DNA from 3 places in the Mesorhizobium sp. B2-3-7 genome. Region 3 is predicted to be linked to each of the others. Evidence: predicted binding sites of a transcription regulator. Region 3 holds the regulator's gene; each other region holds the start of a gene.

Region 1 (7,498 bases), on a different contig from region 3:
AGGTGGGGTCGCCCAGCACCACGGCCAGCATCTCGCCGGCGTCGCGCAGGCGGATGTGAGCCTCGCGGATCAGCGCGCCACCAATGCCGGTGCCGTGAAAGGAGGGCTCCACCGCCAGCGGCGCCAGTGCCACCGCCGGGCAATCCTTGCCGCCGGTGCGGACGAAAAGCCGCGAAAACAGGATGTGGCCAACCACCTGCCCGTCTTCTTCCGCCACCAGTTCGACAACGGCGTCGCCGCCGGAAACCAGCGCGTCAACCAGCCCGGCTTCCGCCTGCTGGCCGAAAGCGTGTTCCTCGACGAGGCGGATGGCCTCGCGATCCCGCGGCGTCGCCGCGCGTATCGACATCATGCTCATGACAGTTTCATTCCTTTTTCGATCTTGGTCCCGCGCAGGAATTCTTGCGCGGCGGCGGGCCTTCCGCCCGCCCGTTGAACTTCGACCAGCCGGATCGCGCCCGCTCCGCAGGCGACCGTCAGGCGGTCGTCGAGAATTCCTCCCGGTTCGCCCACACCTTGCGCAAGCGTCGAGCGAAGCAGTTTCAGCCGTTCCACCCGGCCACCAATTTCAACCTCGCACCAGGCGCCGGGGAAGGGCGACAGGCCGCGAACGTTATTGTGGACTTCGGCCGCGGGTCGCGTCCAATCCACGTGCGTCTCGGATTTACCGATCTTTTTGGCATAGGTCACCCCCTCAACCGCTTGGGCGGTGAACGCCAGGCCATTCCTTTCCAGCCGCGCCAGCGCTTCCACGATCAGTGCGGCGCTGACGCTCATCAATCGATCATGCAGATCGCCGGCGGTCATATCGGGTTCGATGACGCATTTTTCAACCAGCCCCACCGGGCCGGTGTCGAGGCCTTCTTCCATGCGCATGACCATCATGCCGGTTTCGCTGTCTCCCGCCATGATCGCCCGCTGGATGGGCGCCGCACCGCGCCACCGCGGCAACAGCGAGGCATGGCCGTTGATGCAGCCCAGTTGCGGCGCCTCAAGCACCGCCCTGGGCAAAAGCAGGCCATAAGCCACGACCACGCCGATATCGGCTTGCAGCGCGCGAAAAGCTGCCTGTTCGGCCTCGTCCTTGAGCGACGTCGGCGTGCGCGTCTCGATGCCCAGCCGTTCCGCCTCGCGCTGTACCGGCGACAGTGTCAGCTCAAGGCCGCGCCGGCCGGCGGCTCGCGGCGGCTGCGTGTAGACGGCCGCGACCTCATGTCCGGCATCGGCAATCGCGCGCAATGTCGGCACCGAAAACTCCGGCGTCCCCATGAAAATGACGCGAAGGGGCATTGTCCCCTATCCCACCAGCTTGCCCGGAGCCTTGTCCTTGGCCAGCTTCTTGAACTTCTTCACCACCATGTCGCGCTTCAGCTTCGAAATGTGGTCGATGAACAGCACGCCGTTGAGATGGTCGATCTCATGCTGCAGGCAGGTTGCCATCAGCCCCTCGGCCTCCATCTCCTGCAGCTTGCCGTCGCGGTCGAGATACTTGACCCGCACGGAAGCCGGGCGTTCGACCTCGGCATAATAGTCGGGAATCGACAGGCAGCCTTCCTCGTAGACGGAGCGCTTGTCGGCGCTTTCCAGGATTTCGGGATTGATGAAGACATGCGGCGCCGGCGTCTCGTCCTCCTTGGCGAGGTCGATCACCAGCATGCGCAGCGGCTCGCCGATCTGGATCGCGGCCAGCCCGATGCCGGGCGCGTCATACATGGTCGCCAGCATGTCGTCGGCCAGTTTGCGCAAGGGCGCGTCGACGCGCTCCACCGGCTTGGAAACCTGGCGCAGGATGGGGTCGGGAAGGATGATGAGCGGCTTGATCGGCATGGCGTCTCACCTAAGACCTTGAATAAAGGGCGTCAACCGGTACGCCGGGGGATCGTTCACGTTTTGATCTGTGCTGGCCGGCCGAATCGTCTATGCTGTGTGCATGAACGACCTGACATCCATCCTTTCGGAACCTGTCGCCCGGCTTGGCGCGACCACGATCACGCTCGGCCATGCGCTGGCGTTCGGGGCCTTTGTGTTTCTTGGCCTGTTCGTGGCGCTTGTCGTCGCGCTGTGGCGCTCGGCCAAGGCGCGCGCCGTGGCCGCTGCCGAAGCCGCCGACCATGCCCGCGACGCCGAGGCGCGGATGGCCGGCATATTGCAAAGCCAAGCCGAGATGCAGGGCCGCATGGGCGCCATCGCGGAAGTCTTCGGCGCGCGGCAGGCGGAACTGACGCAATCGATCGGCCAGCGCCTCGATGCCATGACCGGCCGCCTCGGCCAGACCATGACCGAGCAAACCAAATCCACTCATGAGAGCCTGGCCAAATTGCAGGAGCGGCTGGCCGTCATCGACACCGCGCAAGGCAACATCCAGTCGCTCGCCGGCCAGGTCGTGCAATTGCAGGCGATCCTCTCCAACAAGCAGACGCGCGGCGCCTTCGGCCAGTCGCGCATGGAAGCGATCGTCGCCGACGGTCTGCCGCACGGCGCCTACGAGTTCCAGGCGACCTTGTCCAACGGCAGCCGTCCCGATTGCCTGGTGAAGATGCCCAACGGCGCGCCGGCGCTTGCCGTCGACGCCAAGTTTCCGCTGGAAGCCTGGAACGCCATCCGCGCCGCCGAAGGCGCCGAACAGCAGAAGGTCGCGTCGCAGGCCTTCCGCCGCGACATCGAGGTGCATGTCCGCGATATCGCGGATAAATATCTGATCCAGGGCGAGACGCAGGATACCGCCTTCATGTTCGTGCCGTCGGAATCGGTGTTTGCCGAGATCCACGAAAATTTCGAGGCGGTGGTGCAGAAGGCGCACCGCGCCCGCGTCGTCATCGTCTCGCCGTCGCTCCTGATGCTGTCGATCCAGGTCATCCAGGCGATCCTGAAGGATGCCCGTATGCGCGAGCAGGCACACCTGATCCAGGGCGAGGTGATCCGGCTGATGGAGGATGTTTCGCGCGTCGACGAGCGGGTGCGCAAATTGCAGGGCCATTTTGCCCAGTCGGCCAAGGATATAGACGACATCCTCGTCTCGACGTCGAAGGTGACCAAACGCGGCCAGAAGATCGAAGCTCTGGAGTTTGGGGCGCAGCCCGGAGGCGATGCCGACCCTGACATGGCGTCACCAGCCCCTGCGAAGCCGGAACCCGGCCCGCGCGTTGTCGATTCCCCACGCGTTGCCGATTCAAAGACCGGCCAGCTCAGGCTGAGGGTCGTCGAAGGCGACGAATGAGGCGCCGCACCGGACGGCGCTACTGCTCCTCCACTGTGGCCATGCCGTGAAATTCAGGTAGCCAGTGAAGCGCCGAGCGGTGCCATTTTTGCAGTGTCGGAATCAAATCCTGGCGTTGCCGCGCGGTTCCCACTCGAATGCCGTAGACCTTTGGGCCATCTCCGACCGACGTGGCGTAAAGGTGCGAGCCGCAGTCGGCGCAAAAGGCCTGGACGCGCTTGGCGCCGCTTGCCACGGTCTTGATGTAGACCTTCGGTGTACCCTTTGTGATCCGGTAGTGATCTTCAGACGCCGGAACGGTGACGCGAAAGGCCGTACCGGTCAACTGTTGGCAATCGGTACAATGGCAGATCGAGGTCTTTTCCGGTTCGACCTCCGCCTCATAGGTGATGGCACCACAATGACAGCCGCCGTCGATCTTCATAATCAGTCCTCCAAAACTCGATCGGCTGATTTTAGCGGCGCAGCGGCGCAAGGCAACGACGCGACGCTGATCCAGAGGCATGATCCCGAGGAATGGAACGCGGGTTTCGAGGCTATGCTCAAAGTCTATTCGGATGCTGATTCGATCAGCTTGCGTCGCTGTTCCCAGGTGCCTGACGTCTGCGGCTTGACGAACAGCCGGGTGATCTCGGGCATTTCCTTCCTTAGCTGCGCTTCGAGGCGCTCGACGCAGGCTTCGATTTCCGGCGCGGACAGATGGTCCTCGAATTCGATGCTCAGGCCGGCAACGATTTCTTCCGGCCCCAGGTGGACCGTCAGGACGCCGTTCGCCCGCTGCACCGCCGGATCCTGCTGCGCGATCGCCAGCACTTCTTTCTGCACCGCGGGCGAAGCAGGCTCGCCGATGAGCAGCCCCTTGCTCTCGCGCGCCAGGAAGGCCGCGGTCGCACCCAGGATCAGCGCAATGCCGATCGAGGCGGCGCCGTCCAGTTCCGGCATCTCGAAAATCTCCGCCGCCAATATGCCGGCAAAGGCGACGATCAGGCCGAGAAGCGCGGCACTGTCCTCGAACAGCACTGTGTAGACGCTTGGATCCTTGCTCGATTGCACGGCCTGCAGCCAGCCCTGCTGGCCCTTCTGCCGGCGGAATTCCCTCAGCGCCACCAGCCATGAGCTGCCCTCGAACAGAAACGACAGGCCGAGCACGATGTAGTTGACCCTGACATTGGCGGCCGGTTCGGGCGCAATGATGTGCGTCACGCCTTCGTAGAACGATACGCCGGCGCCGAGCGCGAAGACGAGAAGCGCCACGATGAAGCTCCAGAAGTAGAGCTCGCGGCCATGGCCGAGCGGATGCGCGCGGGTGGCCGGGCGTGCGGCGCGATGCATGCCATAAAGCAGCAGGCTACCATTGCCGGTATCGACCAGCGAATGCACGCCTTCCGAAAACATCGCCGAACTGCCGGTGAAGAAGGCTGCGACGAATTTGGTCAGCGCGATCGCGAGATTGCCGGCGAGCGCCGCGTAGATGACCGTTCGAGAGCCGCCATGCCCCGCCATTGCTTCCCTGTCGTCCTGTCCGACACGCGAAGTCTAGAGCAATTGCAGGAAAAGTGGGAGCCGATTTCCTTGAGATCATGCTGCGGGCCCGCCGAAATTTCGCGGCCATCGCGACGCACCAATACCCCGTCCGTTCAAGTCGCTGCGCGCCGGTTCGGATTCATAAGGCCGCCGAAACAGGTTGCCGGTTTTCGCGGCCATGGCCGCGAACAGCCCCTTGCCTAGAGGCATTTCTCTTGTTTCACTTCGCCTCCCGCAACTGGAGGAACGAATCATGGCAAAAGGTGCGATGAAAGCAGGCAAGGAGGCCCGCAAGCCAAAGAAGGACGCCAAGAAGCCGGCCGCTGCTCCCACGCTCAAGGCGCCGCCGGTCAAGGCAACGAGGCTCAAGGAAAAATAGTCGCGTGCCTCGGATGGAGTTCGCCGGCGGCGTTCGGAACACCGCCGGCAGTTTGTTGATCGGGCGTTAAGACACCCTATATCTGGTGCGGGGACGACCCCACATCTCCTGAAATCCGGTCGGGACGACCCGCCCACTGTCTGATAGGGCATCGGCTGCCGCGGTGCTCGGTCGATCGCGCATTGCATCGTCCTGAACGGACGTCGGTGCGATGCTTGGATGGAGCGTTCCCCATGTCATGGATTTTTCTGTTTTTCGCCGGCCTGTTCGAGATCGGCTGGGCAATCGGCCTCAAATATACCGACGGATTCACCCGCCTCGTCCCGACCGTGCTCACGGTCGCCTCGATGATCGTCAGCCTCACGCTGCTTGGACTGGCGCTGAAAGCGCTGCCCGTCGGCACCGCCTATGCGGTGTGGACCGGCATCGGCACGGTCGGCACGGCGCTGCTCGGTATCTGGCTGCTCGGCGAGCCGGCGACCGTCATCAGGCTCGCCTGCATCGCGCTCATCGTCTGCGGCATTATGGGGCTGAAATTCGCGGCGTAAAGCAATCCAGGAAGCGAAGCGGTTTTCCATCCGGAATTGCGTCGAAGCAAACAGAGCAATTTTGCGAAAGTCGCATCACGAATGGCGTCGGCAATCGCATGAATTGGCGCGCGGACAAACGCATGCAGGGCCGCTTCGCAGCGACCCTGATCCTCGAAGCAGCTTGCTCCGGCGGTCTGAGGCTAGCGGCCGGTAAAGCCTGGCGGTGTCCTGCCGGTGCGCGCCTTGCGCGCCGCATAGCGCGCGTCGCGCTTCGCCTTGCGCTCGGCCTCGTCGGCCAGCAGACGCGCGATGCGCTCGGCCTCTTCGGCTTCCCGAATCCTGGCTTCCGCCTGCGCCGCCTCTTCGGCCGCGACCCGCGCGGCTTCGGCTGCGGCCTCGCGCTCGGCCTTCTCGATTGCCTCGCGTGCCAGCCTTTCCTGCTTCAGCCTCGCCTTCTCGGCCTCGCGTATCTCACGCGCCGCAAGGATAGCCTTGCGTTCGGCCTGTCGCGCCAGCACCGCGGGATCGTCCGCCGCCGGCTTCGACTTGAAGCGCTCCAGAAGCGCCTTCTTTGCCTCGTTCGCGGCGTTGCGCCGCTCGAAAATGTCTTTTTCCCTGTAGATAGCCAAGTCCACTTCCCTGAAGTCAATTCGCGACGCTTACATACGCGCGAAAACCGGGAGTTCAAGCGCCAAAACGGTATGCCAGCCATGAAATTCCGTGCTGTTGCAGCCGGGAGACGCCTTCGCGGCCGAAACGGACACGCACTGTTCGCAGTCAGACCCTCTGGTGGTGATACGGGCTGATCGCTACCTCTAGCGCGAAAATCAAACGCCAGGATGACACCAGATGGAACTCGGTCTCTACACTTTCGCCGACGTCAGCCCGCAGCCGGGCCCCGGCGCAATCGGCCCGCACGAGCGGCTGCGCAACCTGATCGAGGAGATCGAACTGGCCGATCAGGTCGGCCTCGACGTTTTCGGCCTCGGCGAGCATCACCGGCCGGACTATGCCGCGTCCGCGCCTGTCGTGGCTCTGGCCGCGGCGGCCGAGCACACCAAACGCATAAAACTGACCAGCGCCGTCACTGTCCTGTCCTCGGACGATCCGGTCCGCGTCTTCCAGCAATTCGCCACGCTCGACCTGCTTTCCGGCGGCCGGGCCGAAATCATGGCCGGGCGCGGCTCGTTCATCGAGTCCTTTCCGCTGTTCGGCTACAATCTTGAGGATTATGACGAGCTGTTCGCCGAAAAGCTCGACCTGCTGCTCGCCATTCGCGATCAGGTGAAGATCACCTGGTCGGGCAATCTGCGCGCGCCGATCAACGATCGCGGCGTCTACCCACGCCCCTTGCAGGAAAAACTGCCGATCTGGATCGCCATCGGCGGCACGCCGCAGTCCGCCGCCCGCGCGGGCGCGCTCGGCCTGCCGCTGGCGCTCGCCATCATCGGCGGCGAGCCGGCGCGGTTCGCGCCGCTGTTTGACCTCTACCGCGAGGCCGCCAGGCGCGCGGGCGCCGATCCGAAGGGTCTTGCCACCAGCATCAACGTCCACGGCTTCATCGCCGACACGACCGAGAAGGCGGCCGACGATTTCTATGGCCCACAGGCCGAGGTGATGAACCGCATCGGCCGCGAGCGCGGCTGGGGTCCGACCTCGCGGGCGCATTTCGACCAGTCACGCGGCCCGAGCGGCGCCTTGTTCGTCGGCAATCCCGAGCAGGTGGCCGAGAAGATCGTCACCCAGCACAAGATCTTCGGCAACGACCGCTTTTTGCTGCAGATGGCGATCGGCATCATGCCGCATGCCAAGGTCATGAAGGCGATTGAACTCTACGGCACCAGGGTG
Region 2 (7,498 bases), on a different contig from region 3:
CCCTGTCCGGCTACGCCTGGGGCGCGGAGCGCAAGCGCGCGCTGCTCGGCCGCGAGGCCTGAGGAGGAGCGGCAATGGGCGCGATGGCAAGATCTTCCACCACCGATGCGGACATTGGGATCCCCCATCGCGGCGCCGTCAGACGCGCCAAAGATGCGCGGTCGCTGGTGATGGCTGCGCTCGGGGAGCTTGTCGAGAGCGGCAAGGCCGAGTGGAGCCGTGGCGCGACAGGCGAGATCGAACTGCGGCTGTTATCAGGCGAGGTTTTTTTGCTTGGCGAGGTTGCTGTCATTCGTATCGCATAAATCAGCGCTCTACGGCGCCCCCCTCTGTCCTGCCGGACATCTCCCCCACTTGGGGGGAGATTGGCTGTCACAACCGCCTTCGCCAATCTACGACGTTGCAGGAATGAGTGGGGCGCCGAAATTGCCAATCTCCCCCCTCGTGGGGGAGATGTCCGGCAGGACAGAGGGGGGGCGCCGTAGGGTACTTACCTCCGCACCGTTCCGGAAATTGAATTTGAAAGCAACCATCGGAGTGAGGAACGGAAGGCACGCGGCTAGGGTTCAGGCACACAGAAGGAGTGAAGCAATGAACCTCATGCAAACCCACACGCCGGCGACAGCCTCCGGCGCCGACACCATCACCTACGCCATCGCCCAATCCGCGATCGGCAAAATCCTCGCCGCGCGCGGTTCCCTCGGCGTCTGCGCCATCCTGATCGGCGACGACGCAGAGGCGCTGGCGCAGGACCTCGCCAGCCGCTTTCCCGGCAAGATGCTGGTCGAGAACGAGACCGCCTTGCATGACGATCTCGCGGCGATAGCATGTTTCATCGAAACGCCCGCCGCCGGCCTGGACCTGCCGCTCGACATCAGCCACGGCACGCCGTTCCAGCAAAAAGTTTGGGGCGAGCTTCGCAGCATCCGCCGCGGCGCAACCATCACCTACGCCGCCCTTGCCCAGCGTCTCGGCCAATCGAACGGCGCCCGCGCCGTGGCGACGGCCTGCGCCGCTAACGCGATCGCGCTCGGCATTCCCTGCCACCGCGTCGTCCGCGCCGACGGCACGCCCTCCGGCTACCGCTGGGGCACTGAGCGCAAGCACGCTTTGCTCGACAAAGAGGCCGCGATATGAACGCCCATGCCAAGGTTGCGGCATCGGTGGTGAAAGCCGCCGAGGAACGCGTTGCCGCTTACGACTGGCCAGCCCTAGCCGCCGAACTCGACGGCTTCGGCTGTGCGGTGATGGAAAAGCTGCTCACGCCGCAGGAGTGCCGACAACTCGCCGGGCTCTATCCGCATGAAGAACATTTCCGCAGCCATATCCACATGGCCAGGCACGGCTTCGGCAAGGGCGAATACCGCTATTTCCGCTACCCCTTGCCGGACCTGATCGGCGGGCTGCGCACGGCGCTCTATCCCAGGCTCGCCGAGGTCGCCAACCGGTGGAACGAGCGCATGGGCATCGCCATGCGCTATCCCGAAACGCATGCCGCCTTTCTCGAACAGTGCCATGCCGCCGGCCAGGTCAGGCCGACGCCACTTCTGCTGCAATATGTGCCCGGCGACTTCAACTGCCTGCACCAGGACCTCTATGGCGACCTCGCCTTTCCGTTGCAGGTGGCGGTTCTGCTTTCAGAACCCGGCGAGGATTTCACCGGCGGCGAGTTCGCCCTGACCGAACAGCGGCCGCGCATGCAGAGCCGGGTGGAAGTGGTGCCCTTGCGCCAGGGCGATGCCGTCTCCTTCGCCGTCCACAATCGGCCGGTGCAGGGCACCAAGGGCAATTACCGCGTCAATCTGCGCCACGGCGTCAGCCGCCTGCGCTCGGGCATGCGGCACACGCTCGGCATTATTTTTCACGATGCCAAGTGAATTGGGAGGTCAAGGCGTGGACCAATGGGTACATTGAGGCGCGTCATCCCTTCTCCCCTGGGAGAAAGTGGCCTCGCGCTTGGTCCTGCATCGCCGACTACCATGCCCAAAACTCAAGGCAGGTATAATATTGCGCGATGCCTTTCGGTCAGCCGGCCGGCGCGTAGCGGCTCACCACCATGCCGCTCGCATAGGCCTTCGAGCCGAGCAGCCGCAGCCTGCCGAACCCGCCTTGGTCGAAGATGCGGCGGCCGGCGCCCAGGACGGCCGGGTTGATGAACAGCTGGAACTCATCGACCAGCCTGGCCGCGATCAGCGCCGAGGCGAAGCCGGCGCCGCCGAACACCGCGATGTCGCCGCCCTCACCCCTCTTCAGCAAGTCGACCTCCCGCGGCAGGTCGCCGCTGACCACTGTCGTGCCCTCCCATCGCGAGGCCTTGAGCCTGTCGCTCGGCACCACCTTCCTCGCCTCGACGATGCGCTGGGCGAAAGCATAGAACGGGTCGCGCGGATATCTCTTCGCCGCATTGCCCCAATGGGCGAGGTAGCCTTCCTCGGCCATCTTACGGCTCAAGAGGATGGTATCGATGCCGGCGAAGACGGCGTTGAAGTCCCGCTTCAGCTCCTCGTCCCAGGCGCTGTCGTCGCCCCATTCCCAGAGCTGCCAGCGATGATCCCCGGCGGCGCCGACAAAACCGTCGACCGACATCTGCATCTGGAGGATCAGCTTTTTCATTATGGTTCTCCCAGTCAAGGGCCGAGCGGCTCGTTTTACCCGTCCGGCCGGCACGGTTGCCGATGGTTTACATTTGGAACTATTGACCTGAGATGAAAACGATGTCAATAGTAAAGCGATTTAAAAATGGAACCATACACATGTCGACACAGGACCGGTCTGGCTGCCCCATCAACCTGTCGCTCGAACTGCTCGGCGACCGCTGGACGCTGCTCATCATCCGCGACCTGGTCTTCGCCGGAAAAAAGCACTTTCGCGAATTCCTGCAATCCGATGAGGGCATTTCCTCGCGTACGCTGGCCGAGCGCCTCCAGACATTGCAGGACGAAGGTATCCTCACCCGCAGCGGTGATCCCACGCATGGGCTGAAGGCGATCTATCGCCTGACCGAGGCCGGCATCGACCTTGTGCCCGTGCTGGCCACGCTCGGCGCCTGGGGCAGCAAGCACCGCAAGGCCGACGATGATCTGGCAAGGATCGCCGATAAGCTCGCTGCCGACGGCGAGCCGGCGCTGGAGCGCCTCAAGCAGGCGCTGCGGGCGGAGCATCTCGGTTGATGGATGTCGCCAAGGCGGCCTCGGGGACAACGACCCGCACAGGCAACGCGCCTCAGAAAGCGCGTCACGGCCCTCTGTTCGGAATAGCGCAAAAACAAGCAATTGGAACGGTTGCGTGATGCATTGCAGCACGCCGGCGACGAGCTATGGCGTGCGCAATATGTCGGCGCCCGCCTGCTCATCGAACAGCACGGCGCAGCCGCACTGCAGCGCGACTTCACTCAGCGCATTCGCGACTGTTTCGTCGGCCGAGACGAAATCGCCGGTCAGCACCCGCAATTCCTCCACGGCCTTGGCCATCGAAACCAGCCGCCCCGCGGCGCGGTCGGTCGAGCAGGCGTTGACGACGCAAACCAGATCGATCATTTCAAAGTTGCCCATGCTAGCCTCCGCACGCGGCGCCCTTCGGCCGTCAACGCGATTGTGAGCGACAATGTTCCGGCGGATCGCGACCTCGCTTGACAGCGAGCAATGTTTGTTCTCTTTATGTTCCATACTCTACAACGTCGCGAGGAACCGGGGATGGAGCCCACCATCCTGCATGCCGATCTCGACGCTTTCTACGCCTCGGTCGAGCAGCTTCTCGACCCCTCGCTGCGCGGCAAGCCGATCGCGGTCGGCGGCGGCGTCGTGCTCGCCGCCTCCTACGAAGCCCGCGCCTTCGGCGTGCGCGGCGGCATGCCGGGGCGCAAGGCGCGCGAGCTCTGCCCGCAGTTGATTTTCGTCGGCGGAAATTTCCGCGACTACCAGCGGCTCGGCGACGCCGCGATGAAGGTGCTCGACGATTTCACGCCGCTGGTCGAGCGCATCTCCATCGACGAGGCCTTCGCCGATGTCGCCGGTTGCACGCATCTGTTCGGCCAGCCGCGGGAGATCGCCTCGACCATTCGCCGCCGCGTGCGAAGCGAACTCGGCCTGCCGATCTCGATCGGCGTGGCGCGCACCAAGCACCTGGCCAAGATCGCCTCGCAGGTGGCCAAGCCCGATGGGCTGGTGGTGGTCGAGCCCGGCACCGAGATCGCCTTCCTGCATGACCTGCCGGTCTCCCTGATGTGGGGCGTCGGCCCGGCGACCAGCGCGCGGCTGGCCGAGATCGGCGTCCAGACAATCGGCGAACTGGCCAGGACGCACAGCGGCGCGCTGGCGCGGCTGCTCGGCCCTGCCGCCGGCGAAAAGCTTGCCGCCTTGTCGTGGAACCGCGATCCGCGCAAATTGGAAACACGTCGCCGCGCCCATTCGGCCGGTGCCCAGTCGGCGCTTGGCCGCAAGCCGGCACTGGAATGCGTCTACATACCCGTCCTGCTGCATCTGGCCGACCGGGTCGCCAGCCGGCTGCGCGCCAAGGCGCGCCCCGGCCGCACGGTGACGGTGCGCGTGCGCTTCGCCGACCTCAGCGCCGTCACCCGCTCGATCACGCTCGACCAGCCGATCTCGGCGACGGTGATGCTGGCCGAGATCGCGACAGACCTGGTGCGGGGCGTGCTTGCCGATCATCCGCATGACAGGACGATTTCGCTGCTGGCGATCTCGGTCTCGCATCTGGAGGAAAGTGCCGAATTGCAGCTCGAACTGCCGCTCGGCCTCGCCGACGAAAAGCGCCGCCCCGGCACCAGGAAGGGCCTCGCACGCTTCGGCGCCGACCGCGCCATCGACAAGATCCGCGAGCGTTTCGGCAAACAGGCCGTCGGCTACGGCACCGTGGCGCTGGAGGCGGCCCGCTCGGTGCCCGACGAGTTCAGGGAATTGGCGCAGAAGGAATTGTAAGCGGGAATGGCTGTCTGCGCTTCCCGAATGGCGCACACCAGTTGGCTTCAGAGCCGCATCGTGCCGAAGACCCGATCCCAGAACAGCGACGTCACGCCGAAATTGACGTTTTCGTCGACATGATGATGCAGCGCGTGGCGGCGCTTCAGCGTGTAGAGATAGCTCGGATGAGTGGGATGCCAGTGATGGATCACATGGTGGATGCTGACGTACCATAGGTAGCCCAGCATCAGCCCGCAGCTCGCCGCGCTGGCGACCGCGAAATCCGAGACCATCCATACGGGAAAGAACGCGACAAGCGCATGCACGCCGAGGCTGAGCCAGGTCGGCGTGCCCACCGGACTGCGCTCCTCGACATGATGGCGGGCGTGCAGATCCCTGATCCAGGGAATGTGGTGAAGGACGAAGCGGTGCATGACGTATTCGATCAGCGTCCACAGACACAGGCACGCCAGCGCCGTCGCCAGCCAGCCTGGCGCGCTCTCTTCGCCGGCCTCGATAAGCCCGGCCACAGCCAGCAGGGCGATCGCCAGGGGGTAAACCACGAAGTCGCTGTAGTATCCAATGAGACCGAGTTCCATCGGAGCAAGCCTTCAACGCCGAAGAAGCGACAGATTGCCGAATGCGCGGGCGGGGAGCAACGCGGATGCGCCTGACATAGCGTCGCAATCACCTCGCGCAAGGTCGGCGGCAACGATTTGGAAGCCAGTCAACCGGCTGTTGCCTTCGAAACCAGCCTCGCAACGGGCTTGAAAAATGGCGGAACACAGCGCGGTCCCGAATGGACGGCCAACTCTTGATCGCCGTCAACCGCGCGGCACCGTCGGGCGTGGCCGCGATGTCACATTGGATGGCACACCCTCACCCGAACCTTGCCGCCGTCCACGCCCCGTCAGCCGCGTTCGACTCCACCGCCGCGGCGACGAACTTCACGCCGCGCGCGCCGTCGACCACATCGGGCACCTGCGCCGCCCGGGCCGCATCGACGGCGGCGCCCGAACGATGCGCGCGGATGATGTCGGCGGCGTCGCGGTAGAAATTGGCGAAGGCCTCGATATAGCCTTCGGGATGAGCGGCCGGCATGCGCGACACGCGCCGGCTTTCCTCGGTCGAGCCATGGCCGCCGCGCACGAGCGTGCGGCTTTCCTCGCCATATCTGGAGAAGCGCAGTTCCTCGGGCCGCGTGCCCGACCATTCAAGCCCCGCCTTGTCGCCATAGATGCGCACGGAGAGATCATTATAGTGGCCGGGCGACGTCTGGCTGGCCAGGATCGTGCCGCGTGCCCCGCCCGCCCAGCGCACCAGCACATGCGCGTTGTCATCGAGCCGCCGTCCCGGCACGGCGGTGAACAGGTCGGCCGACACCGTCTCGGCCTCGCGGCCGCTGATGAAACTCGCCAGGTTGAAGGCATGCACGCCGATATCGGCCAGCACCGCCGACTGGCCCGCGCGCGCCGGGTCGGTGCGCCATTCCGCCTGTTTCTGGCCGTCGGCATCGATCGGCCTGGTCAGCCAGTCCTGGATATAGGCGCCGTGCACGGAGACGATGCGGCCGAGTTCGCCCGCCGCCACCATCTCGCGCGCCTGGCGCACCATGGCGTAGCCGGTGTTGTTGAGGGTGACGACGAAGCGGCGATTTTTCTCCCGCGTCAGCGCCACCAGGGCTTGCGCCTCGCCCAGCGTCGTCGACAGCGGCTTGTCGCCGATCACATCGATGCCGGCTTCCAGAAAGGCTGTCGCGACCGGCGCGTGCAGGTGGTTGGGCGTGACGATGACGACCGCCTCGATGCCGTCCGGGCGCGCCGCCTCCGCCTTTGCCATCATGCGGTAATCGGCATAGCTGCGCTCCGGCGCGATGCCGATCTCGGCGGCCGAGGCGGCGGCGTTCCCGGGGTCGGACGACAGCGCTCCGGCCACCAGCGCGATCTGGTCGTCGAGCCGCATGGCGAGGCGATGCACCGCGCCGATGAAAGCGCCCTGCCCGCCTCCCACCATGCCGACGCGCAAACGCTTGCCCGCCGATCCGTCCGATGTCGCATAGACCATATTTGTCTCCTCCGATTTAAGGATGTTAAGCCAGCACCCACCGTCGAGTTCTGTAGCGCCCCCCTCTGTCCTGCCGGACATCTCCCCCACAAGGGGGGAGATCGGATGTCACGCCGGCTTTCGCCAAATTGCCAGCGTTGCATGAAAGGCGTCGCGGTCGACGCTGCCAATCTCCCCACCTGTGGGGGAGATGTCCGGCAGGACAGAGGGGGGCGCCATAGGGTGCTATGTTGAATGCATCGAACTTCTTCGCTGCAGAACAGCTACCACCCTCGAACAGGATTTCCAATTTTCATATTGTAAAACGATCGTATCGCGCTAGCCTGAAATCATGAGCGGGGCGCGCAAATCATCCGGACCCTCCAGCGCCGACGAGGCGACGACCCGCAAGCGCGGGCGCTCGCTGGCGGCGCTCGGCTATATCAAGCCGCAGACTTACGAGGAGCTGCGCGCGGTGCTGTCGTCGGGCACGGTCCATTTCCCCAAGCGGCTGCGCCAGGTCGCGATCTTCCTGTGGC
Region 3 (7,498 bases):
CGATGTGCAGGTAGCCGGTGGGCGAGGGGGCAAAACGGGTGACAACCTTGTCGGACATACAACTCTCGGGAAACGTCTGGAGCGGGGTGCGGATCACACGCACTTTCGCGCGTCGCGCGTTCATGTAGCATAGGGTGTCGAGGGCGCAAGGGGCAGACCCGATGGCTGGAGCGGGCAGGGGCGCGGAGGAAGGCGAGGACGTCGTTGCCGGCGTCAGCGAACGCTCTTTTTTTGCCACGCCCGCGCCCGCCTCATTGCCGCTGGCGTTGTCGCCCCTACAGCAGCCGAGCAAGTCGCCGCCGGCGGATGTTTCCACGCCGCCCGGCATTCCCGCAGCCGGCGCGGCCGTGCGTCTGCGCCGTGAGTTCGGCCGTGCTTCATGGCCTCGTCTGCGCAACGGCGTGGCCAGAGCGTCCGAGCTCGAACTCGATCGGGGCATAGCCTTCCTGCTCGTGCCGGTGTTCCTGGCATGCGGATCGATCGCCTATTTTTCGCTGGCGGCGGAGCCGGGCTTTGCCAAGCCTGTCGCGGTCGCGATCCTGATGTCGCTGTGCGCGCTCGTTTCACGCTCATGGCCGAAAACGCATCTGTGCTTCATGGCGGCGCTGTTGTGCGCGCTCGGCATGCTCGCCGGCAAAGTCGAGACGTGGCGAGCGGGAACGCGGATGCTGGGCTCGGAAATCTCCACGCAAATCACCGGCCGCGTCGTTTCGGTCGACCAGATGGAGACCGGGCGCATCCGGCTGACCATCGATGTGACATCGACCGCGCGGCCGAAACTACTCTACGCGCCGGAGCGCGTTCGCCTTTCGGCACGCAAGGTGCCGGCTGAAGTGACGGCCGGTTCGCTCGTGACCGGCTATGCCAGGCTGTTGCCGCCGACCGGACCGGTGCGGCCGGACAGCTACGACTTTTCCTTCGACAGCTACTTCGCCGGCATAGGCGCCAGCGGCTTCTTTCTCGGCAACCCCAAAATCGTCTCAGCCGATGACAGGCCGCTGTGGGCCGCCCTTTCAGCCGCCATCGAGAGTGCTCGCGAAAGCATTGCCGACCATATCAGGGGCAGCATCGGCGGCGCCGAGGGCGAGATCGCCGCGGCGCTGATCGTGGGTGTGCGCGCCGGGATTCCCGACGAGATCAATGAAGCGATGCGACGCACCGGCATCTACCACATCATCTCAATTTCCGGGCTGCACATGGCGCTGGTCGCCGGCACGGTCATGGGTCTGCTGCGTGGCGGCTTCGCGCTGTTCCCGAATTTTTCCTCCCGCCGGCCGGTCAAGAAATACGCGGCCGCGGCGGCACTTTTCTCCATCGCCGCCTACCTCGTCATTTCGGGCGTCGTTGTCGCCGCCGAACGCAGCTTCATCATGCTGGCGGTGATGCTGATCGCCGTTCTGTTCGATCGGGCGGCACTCACCATGCGCAATCTGGCTATTTCGGCGATCGCCGTCATCGTGGTGTCGCCGCACGAGGTGGTAGGGCCGAGCTTCCAGATGTCCTTCGCCGCCACCGCGGCCCTGGTCGGCGCCTATGCCGGCTGGTCGGATCGCAAAGCCGACAAAGCGCGGACCCCGCCGCCGCAACGGACCTTGCCTAGCCTGCTGACGCGAAAATTGCTGCTGGCGACAGGTGGGCTGGCGATGACCTCGATTATCGCGGGAAGCGCCACGGCGCTTTTCGCCATCTGGCATTTCCAGCGCGTGTCGCCGCTCAGCCTGTTCGCCAATCTTGCCGTCATGCCGATCGTTTCGGTCGTGATGTTCCTTGCGGTTGCCAGCGCGCTGCTGATGCCGTTCGGGTTCGATGGACCATCCCTTTATCTGATGGGCAAGGGACTGACCGCGATGATCGCCATATCAGGATGGATCTCGCAACGCTCGCCGGTCGACGCGGTCGGGTTGATTTCGCAGCAATCCGTCCTTCTGGTGGCGATCGCCCTGGTCATCGCGACGATGGCCACGACATGGCTGCGGCTGGCGGCACTTCCCTTCGCGCTCGCCGGCCTGTTGACCGTCTCGGACACGCGCACGCCGGACGTGCTGATTTCGGAGGATGCCCGCCTGGTGGCGTTGCCGATCGGCGGCGGCGAGCTCGCGATCAACCGGGCGCGCCCGAACGAATTCACCGTCGATAATTGGAAACGCGCGCTGAAGTCCGAAACCATCGTTGCGCCGGAACTGTTCGACAGCGGAGACCGACAGTTCGACATCTTCGATCCCGCGCAACTTCCGGCGGGAGCGCCTTTCTATTGCTTCACGGGCCTGTGCATGGCCCGGCATACCTCGGGGGCGATCATCGCGCAGGTGGAGGATCGCAAGGACGCCTGGAGGGCCTGCTCCTATGCGGATCTGATCGTCATCAACGACCCCGCGGGCTACGATCCCTGCCACAATCCGCTGGTTCTCGTCATCACCAAGCGGCAGCTCGCTCGCAAGGGAAGTGCCGCCGTCTTCTTCGACCAGCAATCGGCGACGGCACCGGCACGGGTCAGCTTTGCCGTCGACAGGCCATATCGGCCCTGGCACGAACAGCGGAAATTCTCACGCGAGGCAAGGGGACTGCCGCCTTACCGTAAACCCGAAAAGCCCATCGCCGACCCCGCTCAGTAGCGCCTGATCAGGCCGACCAGCTTGCCTTGCACCTTGACCCTGTCCGGTCCGAAAATACGTGTTTCATAGGCCGGATTGGCAGCCTCGAGCGCAATCGAAGCACCCTTTCGGCGGAAGCGCTTCAGCGTTGCTTCCTCCTCGTCCACCAGGGCCACGATGATCTCGCCGGGACTTGCGGTGTCGGCATTGCGGATGATGACCGTGTCGCCGTCGAAAATGCCGGCCTCGATCATCGAATCGCCCTTGACCTCCAGCGCATAGTGTTCGCCGCCCATGATCATGTCAGGCGGCACTGAAATGGAATGCGTCTGATGCTGGATGGCGTCGATCGGCACACCCGCTGCGATGCGACCCATGACCGGGATCGACACCGCTGAAACCGCGTCGTCGTCATTGCCGGCAGCGGGCAGACGCGAAGACGTCGCCGGCTTGATCTGCCGGCTAGGGCTGCTGCCCTGTCCGAGGCTGCCCTGGATGACGCTCGGGGAGAACTTCTTTGCCGCGTTAAGACCCGGCGCGATCGAGTCCGGCAGGCGCAGCACCTCCAGCGCGCGCGCCCGGTTGGGCAGGCGGCGAATGAAGCCGCGCTCCTCCAACGCCGTGATCAGCCGATGAATTCCCGACTTGGAGGCGAGGTCCAGCGCTTCCTTCATCTCGTCGAAGGACGGCGGAATGCCGCTTTCCTTCAGCCGTTCATGGATGAACATCAAGAGTTCATGTTGCTTGCGCGTGAGCATGGCGGCCCCCAAAGGCATTGCACGAAGGGTCTGGAACCAGAATCAGAAAACAAACCCAGAACAAACACTATCTGTTCCAGTTGTGTTCCGCAACCATTTAAAGTTTAATGAATTTGTTAAGGCGACGGAAACGAAATGCCCTCCCGCAGCCAGCATCCTGCCAGCGCGGTCCGTCGTCAATGCGCTCCCGGGCCCTTTGAAACTATTTTGGTTAATGGCCTGTGGCCCGACCGGTCTCCACTCTTGGCACAAGCCTGCAAGCTGGGTGACCGGCAGGTGCGGGGTGCGTTTGGGCGGATTAGAAACCCCTGCGGCTCGTGAACGAAACGAAACCAAAATGCCAACTTCCGCCGGAAAACGGCCAGACACCACCACTGGTCGCGACGGGCTGCGTTCGTTCGTTCGCTTGACGAAACCGTATAATAATGTACGGTTTTCGAAGAGGAACACCAATGACCACGCCGAAGCAGGCCGCGCGACGCGAACGGATAGAGGAGGCCGCCTATGCGGTGCTCCGGGAAGCCGGCTACAAGAGCGCCTCCCTGCTTGCTATCGCCAAGCGGGCATCGGCCTCGAACGAAACCCTCTACAACTGGTACGGCAACAAGCAGACCCTGTTTCGATCCTTGATCGAAGCCAATGCGGGAGAGGCAAGGAAGCTGCTGGAGGACGCCCTTCACCAGGCGCGCGATCCGCTCGAAACCCTGAACTTGCTCGGGCCAGTCCTGCTGACCCTCGTGACGGGCGACAAGGCGGTGGCGCTCAATCGCGCCGCGGCCGGCGACGTCAACGATACAGGCACGCTTGGCCAATCGATCGCGCAATTCGGCCGCAATACCATAATGCCGCTTGTTGGCGACCTGCTTCGAACCGCAAGTCGGGCCGGCCTGATCGCCTGTGACGATCCTGCCGAAGCCGCCGACATCTACATCAGTCTTTTGATCGGCGATCTCCAGGTTCGCCGGATCGTTGGGGTGCTCGAGGAACTGCCTCGGGCGGAAATCGAGCAAAGATCGAACCGGGCGTTCACCCTGTTCTTGCGCCTCTATGCGGCCAGCCCTTGCCCGGGCGGCAAAACAGCCGGCCCGTTTCCAGGGCGCTCTTCTCACCGAGGAACATCGCGACCATGAGCAAAATTCCCGATCTCGCAGCGATCGAGGCAATGGACACCGCGGATCCGCTGCGTGCCATGCGTGACCGCTTCACCTTGCCCCAGGGGGTGATCTATCTCGACGGCAATTCGCTGGGCGCCGCTTCGCCAGCCGTGTTCGGCGAGCTGCAGAAGGCCGCCACGCAGGAGTGGGCGCAGGATCTCATCCGCGCCTGGAACACCGCCGGCTGGTTCGACATGCCGGTCGAACTCGGCGACCAACTCGGGCGCCTGATCGGGGCCGCCGCCGGCCAGACGGTGGTCTGCGATACCACCTCGATCAACATCTACAAGGTGCTGCATGCGGCACTCGGGATGCGGCCGGACAGGTCAGTCATCATCGCCGAGGGGGACAGCTTTCCGACCGATCTCTATATGGCCGAAGGCGTTGCCTCGACGCGGCCGGGCACGGTGCTGCGGCTCGAGGGTGTCGATGCGCCGACCATAGAAGAACTGATCGACGAGCGGGTCGCGGTCATCCTGGTCAACCACGTCAACTACAAATCCGGGCAGTTACGCGACATGGCCGCGCTGACGCGGACGGCACATGATGCCGGCGCGCTGATTGTCTGGGATCTCTGCCATACCGCCGGCGCCTTGCCCGTCGAGCTCGACCGTTCGAATGCCGATTTCGCCGTTGGCTGCACCTACAAATATCTCAATGGCGGCCCGGGTGCCCCGGCCTTCATCTACGCGGCCGAGCGCCACCATGGCGATGTCCGCCAGCCGCTCAGCGGCTGGTGGGGCCATGCGCGGCCATTCGCCTTCGAACAGGGTTTTGCTGCCGGCACAGGCATCCGCCGGTTTCTCTGCGGCACGCAGCCTGTGCTGTCGATGCGCGCGCTCAAAGGGGCGCTCGATGTCTGGGCCGAGGTCGACATGGCAGAGGTGCGCAGGAAGAGCATGGCGTTGACCGATCTGTTCATCCAACTGGTCGAGGCAAAATGCGGCGCCTACGGCCTCGAACTCGAAAGCCCGCGCGATGGCAATGAGCGCGGCAGCCAGGTTTCGTTCCTCCACCCGCATGGCTATCAGGTGATGCGGGCCTTGATCGAGCGCGGCGTGATCGGCGATTTCCGCGCGCCATCCACGATTCGCTTCGGCTTTACGCCGCTTTATGTCGGCTATGTCGATGTCTGGCAGGCTGTCGAGGTGCTGGAAGACATTTTGCGCACGGACGCGTGGCAGGAGGCGCGTTTCGCCGTCAAGGCGGCGGTGACTTAAGAGCCTGTCGCTCAGAAAAGCGCAGTGGGTTCGGGATAACGATATGCAGTCGGCAAAGCTACGTCAGAGCCGGGTGCGGACCTTCCACAGCTCCGGGAACAACTCCACCTCCAGCATCTTCTTCAGGTAGGACGCGCCCGATGTGCCGCCGGTGCCGCGCTTCATGCCGATGATGCGCTCGACCGTGGTGACGTGGTTGAAGCGCCAACGGCGGAAATAATCCTCGAAATCGACCAGCTTCTCGGCGAGTTCGTAGAACATCCAGTAGCGCTGCGGGTCGCGGTAGATGATCTGCCAGGCGACAAGGACCTCTTCGTTCTCGGTCCGCGTTTCGCGCCAGTCCGTACGCCTTGCGTCGGCACCGATGTCGAAGCCGTTACGGGCGAGCAGCAGCAGCGCCTCGTCGTAGAGCGACGGTTGCGCCAGGATCGCCTCCAGTTTCTCGCTGAGGTCCGGCCGGTGCTTGTGCGGTCCGAGCATTGCGAGATTGCGGTTGCCGGCCATGAACTCGATGGCACGGTACTGCCACGACTGGAAGCCCGAGGACTGGCCAAGCGCGTCGCGGAACTCGGTGTATTCGCTGGGCGTCATCGTGCGCAGCACGTCCCAGGCATTGTTGAGCTGCTCGAAGATGCGGGCGACGCGCGAAAGCATCTTGAAGCTCGGTTCGAGACGGTCGGCGCGGATGGAGCGGATTGCGGCGCCGATTTCGTGCAGCGCGAGCTTCATCCAGAGTTCCGATGTCTGGTGCTGGATGATGAACAGCATCTCGTCATGGGCTGACGAAAGCGGCTCCTGCGCCTCGAGCACCTTTTCCAGATGCAGATAGTCGCTGTAGGACATGCGCTCCTTGAACGACATTTCCGCGCCCTCGGCGGACGGGTCGTAGGGCTTGCTCAATTGATCTTCTCCGCACGCAGCCGGAAGCGCTGGATCTTGCCGGTCTGCGTCTTGGGCAAAGCGGCGATGAATTTTACCGAGCGCGGATATTTGTAGGGCGCGATCGTGGCCTTGACGTGATCCTGCAGACGCTTGACGGTCATTGCGTCTGGCGCCACGCCTTGCACGAGCACCACATGAGCCTCGACGATCTGGCCGCGCTCGGCATCCTCGGCGCCGACCACCGCGCATTCGGCGACATCGGCATGCGCCAGCAGCGCCGCTTCGACCTCAGGGCCGGCGATGTTGTAGCCGGCACTGACAATCATGTCGTCGGAGCGCGCTGCGAAGTGGAAGAAACCGTCCTCGTCCTGCCAGAACGTGTCGCCGGTGAGGTTCCACCCGTCGCGGACATAGTCGCTCTGCCTGGCATCGGCCATGTAGCGGCAGCCGGTCGGTCCCCGCACCGCGAGCCTGCCCGCGGTGCCGCGCGGCACTTCGCGCATTTCGTCGTCGACGACGCGCGCCTCATAGCCGCCAACGGCCTTGCCGGTGGAGGCAGGCTTCATGTCATCGAAGCGGTTGGAGATGAAAATATGCAGCATTTCCGTGGCGCCGATGCCGTCAAGGATCGGCTTTCCGGTTTTCTCAGTCCATTCCTCGAAGACCGGCGCGGGCAAGGTCTCGCCGGCCGAAACGGCGACGCGCAGCGACGATAAATCGGCCCCTTCGTCCATGGCCTTGAGCATTGCGCGATAGGCGGTGGGCGCGGTGAAGGAGATCGTCGCTTTGTAGGTTTCGATGATGTGGACCATGTTGGGTGGCGTGGCCTGTTCCAGCAGCGTCGCCGCGGCGCCGAAACGCAGCGGAAAGATGGCGAGCCCGCCAAGGCCGAA

The links. Region 3 encodes LexA, which represses DNA repair genes until DNA is damaged. Its sites were predicted from a motif close to TGTTCNNNNTGTGTTCNG; they were not measured.
Region 1: a site for LexA is predicted at 1,881-1,898, ahead of FJ940_RS03535 (DNA recombination protein RmuC). Genes of this name have one in related genera too.
Region 2: a site for LexA is predicted at 3,647-3,664, ahead of dinB (DNA polymerase IV). Genes of this name have one in related genera too.

The regions. Positions count from the first base shown of each region.
Region 1 is NZ_VFVV01000001.1:697,578-705,075, forward strand. It holds gene FJ940_RS03520 (N-acetyltransferase) at 1-358, opposite strand, end outside; gene fmt (methionyl-tRNA formyltransferase) at 355-1,290, opposite strand; gene def (peptide deformylase) at 1,297-1,827, opposite strand; gene FJ940_RS03535 (DNA recombination protein RmuC) at 1,931-3,217, shown strand; gene FJ940_RS03540 (GFA family protein) at 3,237-3,641, opposite strand; gene FJ940_RS03545 (cation diffusion facilitator family transporter) at 3,767-4,720, opposite strand; gene FJ940_RS28950 (hypothetical protein) at 4,995-5,120, shown strand; gene sugE (quaternary ammonium compound efflux SMR transporter SugE) at 5,354-5,668, shown strand; gene FJ940_RS03560 (DUF6481 family protein) at 5,851-6,279, opposite strand; gene FJ940_RS03565 (LLM class flavin-dependent oxidoreductase) at 6,500-7,498, shown strand, end outside.
Region 2 is NZ_VFVV01000010.1:106,800-114,297, reverse strand. It holds gene ada (bifunctional DNA-binding transcriptional regulator/O6-methylguanine-DNA methyltransferase Ada) at 1-62, shown strand, start outside; gene FJ940_RS20240 (hypothetical protein) at 75-305, shown strand; gene FJ940_RS20230 (methylated-DNA--[protein]-cysteine S-methyltransferase) at 592-1,137, shown strand; gene FJ940_RS20225 (2OG-Fe(II) oxygenase) at 1,134-1,877, shown strand; gene FJ940_RS20220 (dihydrofolate reductase family protein) at 2,026-2,613, opposite strand; gene FJ940_RS20215 (helix-turn-helix domain-containing protein) at 2,754-3,170, shown strand; gene FJ940_RS20210 (hypothetical protein) at 3,315-3,551, opposite strand; gene dinB (DNA polymerase IV) at 3,693-4,934, shown strand; gene FJ940_RS20200 (sterol desaturase family protein) at 4,982-5,515, opposite strand; gene FJ940_RS20195 (Gfo/Idh/MocA family oxidoreductase) at 5,796-6,980, opposite strand; gene FJ940_RS20190 (MurR/RpiR family transcriptional regulator) at 7,312-7,498, shown strand, end outside.
Region 3 is NZ_VFVV01000015.1:37,754-45,251, forward strand. It holds gene gltX (glutamate--tRNA ligase) at 1-58, opposite strand, end outside; gene FJ940_RS24445 (ComEC/Rec2 family competence protein) at 162-2,612, shown strand; gene lexA (transcriptional repressor LexA) at 2,606-3,349, opposite strand; gene FJ940_RS24455 (TetR/AcrR family transcriptional regulator C-terminal domain-containing protein) at 3,802-4,479, shown strand; gene kynU (kynureninase) at 4,476-5,723, shown strand; gene kynA (tryptophan 2,3-dioxygenase) at 5,787-6,623, opposite strand; gene FJ940_RS24470 (AMP-binding protein) at 6,620-7,498, opposite strand, start outside.